3 regions of the Streptacidiphilus sp. MAP12-16 genome follow, and region 1 is predicted to be linked to each of the others. Evidence: riboswitches for the same ligand, from Rfam matches in the RefSeq annotation. Region 1 holds a riboswitch; each other region holds the start of a gene.
What was found. Region 1 has a riboswitch for S-adenosylmethionine ahead of ABIA33_RS13870 (putative leader peptide). Riboswitches for the same ligand answer to the same signal wherever they lie in the genome.
Positions count from the first base shown of each region.

Region 2: linked by a shared signal. The riboswitch ahead of thrC (threonine synthase) and the one ahead of ABIA33_RS13870 (putative leader peptide) in region 1 are both predicted to bind S-adenosylmethionine.
Region 3: linked by a shared signal. The riboswitch ahead of ABIA33_RS08395 (aminotransferase class V-fold PLP-dependent enzyme) and the one ahead of ABIA33_RS13870 (putative leader peptide) in region 1 are both predicted to bind S-adenosylmethionine.

Region 1 covers NZ_JBGCBY010000009.1:44,811-48,073, reverse strand. Annotated here, with positions in the region: gene ABIA33_RS13880 (NtaA/DmoA family FMN-dependent monooxygenase) at 1-236, opposite strand, end outside; gene ABIA33_RS13875 (LLM class flavin-dependent oxidoreductase) at 253-1,461, opposite strand; gene ABIA33_RS13870 (putative leader peptide) at 1,709-1,789, opposite strand; SAM riboswitch class IV at 1,811-1,921, opposite strand; SAM riboswitch class IV at 2,089-2,199, shown strand; gene ABIA33_RS13865 (transporter substrate-binding domain-containing protein) at 2,436-2,951, shown strand; gene ABIA33_RS13860 (polysaccharide deacetylase family protein) at 2,941-3,263, opposite strand, start outside.
Region 2 covers NZ_JBGCBY010000003.1:116,770-120,032, forward strand. Annotated here, with positions in the region: gene ABIA33_RS04445 (trehalose-6-phosphate synthase) at 1-295, opposite strand, end outside; gene ABIA33_RS04450 (glucosyl-3-phosphoglycerate synthase) at 445-1,422, opposite strand; SAM riboswitch class I at 1,605-1,739, shown strand; gene thrC (threonine synthase) at 1,757-3,076, shown strand; gene ABIA33_RS04460 (MoaD/ThiS family protein) at 3,073-3,263, shown strand, end outside.
Region 3 covers NZ_JBGCBY010000005.1:223,495-226,757, forward strand. Annotated here, with positions in the region: gene ABIA33_RS08385 (hypothetical protein) at 1-348, shown strand, start outside; gene trpD (anthranilate phosphoribosyltransferase) at 416-1,507, shown strand; SAM riboswitch class IV at 1,592-1,711, shown strand; gene ABIA33_RS08395 (aminotransferase class V-fold PLP-dependent enzyme) at 1,791-3,164, shown strand; gene ABIA33_RS08400 (Lrp/AsnC family transcriptional regulator) at 3,198-3,263, opposite strand, start outside.

The DNA of each region.
Region 1 (3,263 bases):
AAGGTGTCGGGACGGCCGACCACGTCCAGGTCGTAGATCTCGCCGCCCTGCTCGCGCAACCGCAGTCCCTCGGCGAGGAAGAGGAAGTCGAACTTGGCGCGCTCGGCGGTGCGCGCGAAGTGCGCGAAGGAGCTGAACTCGATATGGCTGCCTGCCTCGGGGTCGCTCCACACGGTGGTGTTGTTGACGCCGGGGAAGTGGGCAGCGAGGTGGACCTGCTTCAGGGGCTTGCTCATGGTCGGCTCTCTCTGCTCAGACGGCGGCGGCGTAGCGGTTCGCCGGACGGGGGAGTCCGAGCAGGCCGCGCAGGGTGTTCGCCTCGTAGGAGGTGCGGAAGAGTCCGCGGCGCTGGATTTCCGGGACGAGGCGGCGGGTGATCTGCTCCAGGTCGTGCGGGACGGTGGCGGGTCGCAGCCGGAAGCCGGTGAGACCCGCCTGCTGCCAGTCCTGAAGCAGGTCGGCGAGCTGCGCGGGCGTCCCGGCGAACACGTGGGCGTCGCTGCCGTACGCAGAGCCGGCGAGCTCGTCCAGGTGGTCCCGGCGATGGACGGCGGAGGCCGGGTCGTCGTCCAGGAACACCACCAGGTCGCCGAAGACGTGCAGGATCTCGTCGGCGCGGCCTGCGGCTGCCTGCTCCGCGCGGATCTCGGCGAGGACGGCGGCGGCCTGGGAGCTGTCGCGCGGGGTGACGAAACCGACGTCGGACGAGCGGGCGAGCAGGCGGTAGGGGATGGTCGCATGGGCGAGTGCGGCGACGACCGGCTGGCCCTGCGGCGGGCGCGGCGTGATGGACGGGCCCTTCACGCTGAACGTCGGGCTCTCGAAGTCGATGTAGTGCAGCTTGTGGCGGTCGACGAACCGGCCGGTCGCGGTGTCGCGGATCTCGGCGTCGTCCTCCCAGCTGTCCCACAGTCGCCGGACGACCTCGACGTAGTCGGCCGCCTCCTCGAACGACTCGGTGACCAGGGACTGGACCTCTGGCTGGTCGAAGTCCTCCAGCCGGAACGGCGGGAAGGTCCGGCGGCCGAACAGCGCCGCCTCGTACGGGCGCGCCGACACCTGCACCCGCACGCCGGCCCGGCCGGTGCTCACGTAGTCGAGGGTGGCGATCGCCTTGGAGAGGTGGAACGGCTCGGTGTGGGTGGCCACCGCGGTCGGAATCAGGCCGATGTTGCCGGTCAGCGGTGCGATCCGGGCGGCGGTCAGTACGGCGTCCAGTCGGCCGCGGACCTGGTCGGTCCGCCCGTCCGTGATGTTGTAGTCGGTGGACTGGAGGCCGAGGGAGTCCTCGATGGTCACGAAGTCCAGCAGTCCTCGTTCGGCCTCGGCCACGAGATCGGACCAGTACCGGGCTGTGAGAAGTTCGTCCGGCCGGGCGTCGGGCTGCCGCCAGGCCGCGGGGTGCCAGCCCGCGCCGTCGAGGGCGACCGCGAGGTGGAGGGCGGGGCGTGGTCGGGGCATGGGGATGTCGCTTCCTGCTCGGGAGGGTGCTCCACCGGTCTCCACCGGTAGGGCGGGCATGCCGAACGGAACCGCGTCGGGGTGTGTTGTCTGGCCCGGGGCGGAGTCGGCGGGAGGGAGGGTGCTACCAGGGACGCGCAGTCCGCCTGGGGCGGTGCACGGCGGCGCGGCGTCGGACGCCAGCGGCCGCGGACGCCAACGGCCGGGGTCCTATCGCTCCCGGGCTGTGCGGCTCAGGCTGTGCGGCTCAGGCCGTCGGACAGAGGGCGCTGGCGATGCGCTGGAGATCGATGTGTCGCCGTGAGTACGTGCCTGTGGCCTGACGCACTGCTGTCCACCTCCGCCTTCGAAGTCGCGCTTACAGGACGGCACCGTCCTGTCGGGTCGTCACCTGGAGCACCCCGCCGCGTTGGAGGGTTGCTGGTCAGCAAGCCAGGGCTTGTCGCTGACGCTCATTACCTGCTCACACCGTAACTTCGAATGGACGTCGAGCACAATCCCCATAGATCAACTGGAGATCGACCGGCGGTCAACCGGTGGCTGATTCCATCGCCTCGGCGGCGACCTGAATCCCTACTGGATCGATAGGTATTGCCCAGTCGTGGTTGAACGGTTAACGTGATCCCTGGTGATGAGCGTCAGCGACAAGCCCTGGCTTGCTGACCGGCAACCCTCGTCCGCGGTGGGGTGCTCCAGGTGACGACCCGACAGGACGGTGCCGTCCTGTAAGCGCGAGGCCCCGAGGGCCCGACGACTGTGAGGTGAACCATATGCAGGTACGAGGCGTCGGCGACAGCGACGGCAGCACGCCGCACCCGCACGGCTCCTTCCAGCTGCGGATCGCCCGGTGCCACCAGGACCTGCTCCCCGTGAGCAACGCGCTGTGTCCGAGGACATGTCCGGTCTGTTGACCTCACCCGCGCCCTCCGGCGCCGAGGACTGATCCGTCCACGCCGTCACCCCCTCGCCTCGACATCGACCTGCGCAACGCCGTCGCCAAGGTGCTCGGCGTCACCTGGGACGTGCAGTACGGCGCCTTCCCCACCGTCATCCGCGGTGTGCTGAACGGCAAGTACGACGTGGGGCAGGCCAACTTCGGTGCCACCAAGGCCCGCGAGCGGGTCGTCGACTTCGCCACGTACCTCAGCGACGGCCAGTCGTTCCTGGGCGCGAAGGACATAAAGATCGACAAGGCCACCACCCTCACCGACCTGTGCGGCTACAACGTGGCCACCAGCTCCGGATCCACCTTCCAGCAGATCCTCACCAACGGCGCGTCCGCGTGCGCCGCGGCCGGCAAGAGCCCCTACCAGGTGCAGTACTTCAGCGACACCGCACCGATCTTCCTCGGGCTGGCCAACGGCAAGGTGGACATCTACTTCGGCCCCACCCTGAGCCTGAAGTACACAGCCGCGCGCATCCCCGGGACCAAGTACCTCGGCCAGATCAGCACCAGACCCGTGGGCCTCGTCCGCCACATCAGGGTGTGACGAAGTAGTAGCCCTGGTCCAGCAGCCACGGGATTGCGATGCGCAGGGCGGCCACAGTCTCGGAGCGGTCCCCGCCGCCATCATGTTCGAGGATGATCGATCCACCGTGAGTGTGCTGTTCGATCTCCCGCACGATGTGGGCGGTGCCCGGCCTGGACCAGTCGCGGGGGTCCACCGACCAGTCCACCGGGCGTAGCCCCAGTTGACGGCATGCGGCGAAGGTCTCCGCAGTCCAGACCCCGTAGGGGGCGCGGAAGATGCCGGGCGCAGTGCCCGTTATTCGGAGGATCTCGGCACTGGTGCGCTCGATTT
Region 2 (3,263 bases), on a different contig from region 1:
CAAACCACAGGGTGGAGTTGGCGATGCCGTTGTAGGCGCGGGCGAAGGTCCCGGCGTCGATGTCGAGCATCCGGACGGAAGGATCGGTGAGGCCCCGCCGGGTCGCGACGCGATCGCCCTCGGAGAGCGCCGCGCAGACCCAGACCGACTCGATGTCGTTGCCGATGGCGGAGAGTCCGGACACCAGTCCGCCACCGCCCCTGCGGTGCGTCAGCGTGCCGTCGTCCTCCACCGTGTAGGAGACGGGCCCCCGGTTGGATGCGAGCAGAATCCGTGCGGGACTTGCGTTGGCCATGAGTCCTACCTTGCCTCTCGCGGAGGGAGTCAAACGGAGGGAGTCAATCAGGGGCTGGAATGGGGAGCCGAATGGCGGAGTCGAACCTCGGAGTCGAAGGTCGGAGTCGAAGGTCGGAGTCGAAGGTCGGAGTCGAACCTCGGAGTCGGTCAGACATCGCGCTCGGGCAGCGTGACGATGGGCGGCCGTTCGACGGTGGGTATGTCGACGGTGGTCGGCGTGAAGCCCGCGGCGGTGCGGGTGAACTGGGTGAGCCGCAGTCTGACCAGGTCGTCGCCGGCCTTGAGCCGATCCGTGCGGGCGAGCCGGTCGAGTGCGGTGAGGTGGATGGTGGCGGCCATCCGGCCGAGCGCCAGCGCGTCCTGGTGGCGGTGGTGCCGCACGCCCACGTCGACCTGGGCGAGGGCGTCCAGACCGGCCAGGTCCAGCGCGTCCACGAGCAGGCCCAGTTCCACGCCGTAGCCGGTGGGGAAGGGCAGCCGCTCCAGCAGCGCGCGCCGCGCCGCGTACTCGCCGCCGAGCGGCTGGACGAATCCGGCCAGCAGCGGCCAGTGCAGGTTGAGCAGCGGGCGGGCGACCAGCTCGGTGACCCGGCCGCCCCCGGCCGGGATGCTGACCGTGCCGTCGGCGGTGTCGGTGTCCAGCGGCCGGTCGTACATGGCCTTGACGAAGGCGACGTCCGGCTCGGTCAGCAGCGGCCCGACGATGCCGGAGACGAACGTGGAGTCGAACTCGCGCAGGTCGGCGTCGATGAAGCAGACGATGTCGCCGGTGGTGACCAGGAGCGATCGCCACAGCACCTCGCCCTTGCCGGGGATGACGGGCAGGTGCGGCAGTATCGCGTCGCGGTGCACGACCCGGGCTCCGGCCGCGGCGGCCGCCTGGCCGGTGCGGTCGGTGGATCCGGAGTCGATCACCACGAGCTCGTCGACCAGCGGGACGTCCTCCATCAGGTCGCGGCGGATCGCGGTGACGATCTCGCCGACCGTCGCCTCCTCGTCCAGCGCGGGCAGTACGACGCTGACGGTGCTTCCGCTCGCCCGCTTGGCGGCGAGCAGGTCGGGCAGCGGGCGGTCGGCGGCCGTCCAGGAGCGGCGGCGCAGCCAGTCCGCGACCTCGTCAAGCACAGGACTCCTCGTCATGGTGTCGTCGTCATGGTGCTGTCGTCATGGTGTTGTCGTCTCGCCTCGCGGACGACTGTGATCGGGGCGGGGCGCTTCGGTTACAGTCTTGGGGACGACGCACACCCGGCGCACATCGGGGGTGCCAGTCTCACAAATGCGTCCGCCTGCTGGGCGGACCGCCATAGAGCTCATCCAGAGGGACTGAGGGAACGGCCCGTTGAAGTCCCGGCAACCCTCCTGCCAGTACAAGCCGTCGCGGCCCTGGTGGGGAAGGTGCCAATTCCGTCCTGCGGCGAGACGCGCCGTGGGGAAGATGAGGAGAGAGGGCCTCGCCATCATGGCTGTCACATCTGTCACCGCACCTTCGCAGGCAGCAAGTCCGCAGGCAGCACCTCCGCAGGTCGCCGCGGAATCCTTCGGCCCCGCCGTCGCCCTGTCCTGCCGCGAGTGCGGCGCACGGACCGCGCTGGCCCCCGACTTCGCCTGTACCGAGTGCTTCGGTCCGCTGGAGGTCGCGTACGAGCTGCCCACCGGCGACCCCGAGGCGCTGCGCGCGCGGATCGAGGCGGGTCCCAACAACATCTGGCGCTACGCGCCGCTGCTTCCGGTGTCCGTCGACGTCGCGACGAAGCCCAATCTGAACCCCGGTTGGACCAAGCTGGTCAAGGCCGACAACCTGGCCCGCGAGCTCGGCGTCACCGGCGGCCTGTACGTCAAGGACGACTCCGGCAACCCGACGCACTCCTTCAAGGACCGGGTCGTCGCCATCGCCGTCGAGGCAGCGCGCACCTTCGGCTTCACCACCCTCTCCTGCTCCTCGACCGGCAACCTGGCCGGCGCGGTCGGCGCTGCCGCGGCCCGTACTGGGCTCCGCTCCTGCGTGTTCATCCCGCACGACCTGGAGGCGGGCAAGGTCGTGATGGCCGCCGTGTACGGGGGCGAGCTGGTCGGCATCGAGGGCAACTACGACGACGTGAACCGCTTCTGCTCGGAGCTGATCGGCGACCCGGCGGGCGAGGGCTGGGGCTTCGTCAACGTCAATCTGCGCCCGTACTACGGCGAGGGCTCCAAGACGCTGGCGTACGAGATCTGCGAGCAGCTGGGCTGGCGGCTGCCGGACCAGCTGGTCATCCCGATCGCCTCGGGCTCGCAGCTCACCAAGATCGACAAGGGTCTGAAGGAGCTCATCGCCCTCGGCCTGGTCGAGGACAAGCCCTACAAGATCTTCGGCGCGCAGGCCGAGGGCTGCTCCCCGGTGTCGGCCGCGTTCAAGTCCGGCCAGGACGTGATCCGCCCGGTGAAGCCGAACACGATCGCCAAGTCCCTGGCGATCGGCAATCCCGCGGACGGCCCCTACGTCCTCGACATCTGCCGCCGCACCGGCGGCGCGGTGGAGGACGTCAACGACGAGCAGGTCGTGGACGCGATCAAGCTGCTCGCTCGTACCGAGGGCATCTTCGCCGAGACCGCGGGCGGCGTCACGGTCGGCGTGCTGCAGAAGCTCATCAAGAACGGCCTGCTCGACCCTGCCGCTGAGACCGTCGTACTGAACACCGGCGACGGTTTGAAGACCCTGGACGCGGTGGAACCCACCACCGGTCTTTCCGCCACCATCCGCCCCACCCTTGACTCGTTCCGAGAGGCTGGCCTCGCATGAGCGTCAACGTCCGCATCCCGACCATCCTGCGCACCTACACCGGCGGGGCCGCCGAGGTGGCGGCCGAGGGCGCGACCCTGGCCGCGGTCATCGACGACCTGGAAACCAACCACAACGGCATCCGGGGCCGCATCCTCGACGACACCGGCAAGCTGCGCCGATTCGTCAACGTGTACGTGAACGAGGA
Region 3 (3,263 bases), on a different contig from region 1:
GGACGGCGGCCGGCCGCGGACCTGGAGGAACTCCAGTACCTGGAGTGCGCGACCGCGCCCGCGGTGATCAAGGCCCTGGATGCGCACGCGAAGGGCACCCGGCGGCTGGACCTGCTGGTGCTGGACGGCGAGGCGAACCCGGTCGGCGGGATGGGACTGTGCCGCCAGCTCAAGGACGAGATCTACGGCTGCCCGCCGGTGCTGCTGCTGATCGGCCGACCGCAGGACTCCTGGCTCGCGGCCTGGAGCCGCGCGGACGCTGCCGTCCCCGCACCGGTCGACCCGGCGGTGCTGGCGGAGACGGCGAGCACGCTGCTGCGCAGCGGGCACGCGCATCTCGTCGGCTGAGATCCTCCCTCTGGGCGCCGTCCCCGGTCGCTAGGCTGGCCTCTCCCTACTTACCCAGTGAGAGGCCATGGCCATGGCGGCTGCGCTGAACAACGGCGTGAACCCTGCGAACGGCGGCGGCGACCCCGTGCAGGCGCGGTCCTGGCCGGATGTCCTCACGGCTCTCGTCTCCGGTGCCGACCTGTCGGCGGGCGAGACCGCGTGGGCGATGGACCAGATCATGAGCGGGGAGGCGACGCTCGCCCAGGTTGCCGGGTTCATGGTGGCGCTGCGCGCCAAGGGCGAGACGGTGGAAGAGATCGTCGGCCTGGTCGACGCCATGTACGCGCACGCCACCGTCATCGAGGTGCCCGGGCGGGCCGTGGACATCGTCGGCACGGGTGGCGACCGGGCGAAGACCGTCAACATCTCCACCATGTCGGCGGTCGTCGCGGCAGGCGCCGGCGCGCTGGTTGTCAAGCACGGCAACCGCGCCGCCTCCTCCGCGAGCGGGGCCACCGACGTGCTGGAGCAGCTCGGCGTCAACCTGGAGCTGTCGCCCCGGCGGGTCGCCGAGGTCGCGGTCGAGGCCGGGATCACCTACTGCCCGGCGCCGGTGTTCCACCCGGCGATGCGCCACGCCGGACCCGCCCGCCGGGATCTCGGCATCGCGACCTTCTTCAACCTGCTCGGCCCGCTCACCAACCCGGCGCGGGTGACCGCGAACGCGGTCGGCTGCTTCGACACCCGGATGGCCGGGCTGATCGCGGGCGTGCTCGCCCGGCGCGGGTCCTCGGCCCTGGTGTTCCGGGGCGACGACGGACTCGACGAGCTCACCGTCACCGGCACCTCCACGGTGTGGCAGGTGCGCGACGGCGAGGTGCGGCGGACCAGCTTCGACCCCCGCGAGGTCGGCATCGAGTACGTCGGCATCGAGGCGCTGCGCGGCGCCGACGCCGCCTACAACGCGCAGGTCGCGCGCCGGGTCTTCACGGGGGAGCAGGGTCCGGTCAGGGACGCGGTGCTACTCAACTCGGCGTCGGCGCTGGTCGCGCTGGACCAGACGGACGCGCCGCTGGCGGAGCAGCTGGCGGTGGCGATGAAGCGCACGGCGGAGTCGATCGACTCGGGTGCGGCGCAGGCGGTTCTCGCCCGCTGGTCTGCGGCGACGCGGCGCTGACAGCACCCTCCTCGTCAGCGTCTGCGTCTCGGATGGCGGTCAGGGGTTCGCCCGAGGGGCGGACCTCTGACATACTCCTTCCCAGGTCACGAGTGACAGCGCATTGGCCCCGGCTTGCTGTCCGGCAACCCTCCTTCCGTGGCGGGGTGCTTCCGGGTGACGACCAGGCCCTACGGCAACAACGCCGCAGGGCAAGCGCGGATCCCTCCCTTTTTTGAGGCTGCCGGCCTGAGGCTGCCAGCGGCCTTGCCAGGGATCCACTGGACTCCCTGGAGGGGTAGTCATGTCCGCATACCCGAACTCTGTTTCCGTGTGCCGACCGCTCGCGGTTCTCGGTCGTGACGTCGAGGTCCCCCTCGTCAGCGGGGCGAAGGTCAGCTACGCCGCGCTTGACTACGCCGCCAGCGCCCCCGCCCTGCAGCGCGTCTGGGACGACGTCGCCGCGTACGCCCCTTACTACGGCAGCGTGCACCGGGGCGCCGGGTACCTCTCGCAGCTCTCGACGGACCTGTTCGAGCAGAGCAGGGTCACCGTCGCCGAGTTTCTCGACCTGCGCGAGGGCGACCAGGTCGTCTTCACCCGCGCCACCACCGACTCGCTGAACCTGCTGGCGAGCGTGCTGCCGGCCGGCACCCGGGTGTACGCCTTCGAGACCGAGCACCACGCCTCGCTGCTGCCCTGGCGCCGCGAGGACCTGTCTGTCACCTACCTGCGGGCGCCGCGCTCCCCGCAGGAGGCCGTCGCGGCGCTGGAGTCGGCGCTGGCCGAGGGAACGGCGGGGCCGCGTCTGGTGTGCGTCACCGGCGCGTCCAACGTCACCGGGGAGATCTGGCCGGTCCGCGAGCTGGCCGAGGCCGCCCACCGCCACGGCGCCCGGATCGTCCTGGACGCGGCGCAGTTCGCCCCGCACCACCCGGTGTCGGTCCGCGAGTTGGACGTCGACTGGGTCGCTTTCTCCGGCCACAAGCTCTACGCGCCCTTCGGCGCGGGCGTCCTCGCCGGGCGCGCCGACTGGCTGGACGCCGCCGAGCCGTACCTCGCCGGCGGCGGCGCGAGCCGCACCGTGGCGCGGGAGACCGACGGCTCGGTCGCGGTGGAGTGGCACCAGGGTCCCTCGCGGCACGAGGCGGGGTCGCCCAACGTCATCGGCGCCTACGCGATCGCCTCCGCCTGCCGGGCCTTGGCCGAGGCCGGGTTCGAGCAGTTGGTCGCGCGCGAGCAGTATCTGATCGACCGGCTGCGCGCGGGGCTTGCCGAGATCCCGCAGGTGAAGGTGCTGACCCTGTTCGGCGAGGACCACCCGAGGGTGGGCGTGCTGTCCTTCGTGGTCCAGGACTGGAACAGCTCGCACTTCTCGGCCGCACTGTCCGCCGAGTACGGCATCGGTGTCCGCGACGGCCTGTTCTGTGCGCACCCGCTGGTGCGCACGCTGCTGGGCGGCCAGGAGACGACGCCGTCCGAGTGCGGGGCGCCGGAGGCGTCGCTGCCGGGGGAGCGGAGCCTCAACGCCATCCGGGTCAGTTTCGGCGCCGGCACCCCGGAGGAGCACGTGGACCGCTTCGTCGCGGCCGTGCGGGAGCTTGTCACCGAGGGCGCGCAGTGGGCCTACCGTACCGAGGGCGGCCGCTGCGTGCCGGACACCCGCCGGACCGGCTGAGACCGGTCGGTCCAGGCCTCCGAGCGACGGGTCCTACTCGTCCAGGCCGAGGGCGAAGGCGGCGTCCAGGTCGACCTTGGAGTAGGTGCGGAACGCGAT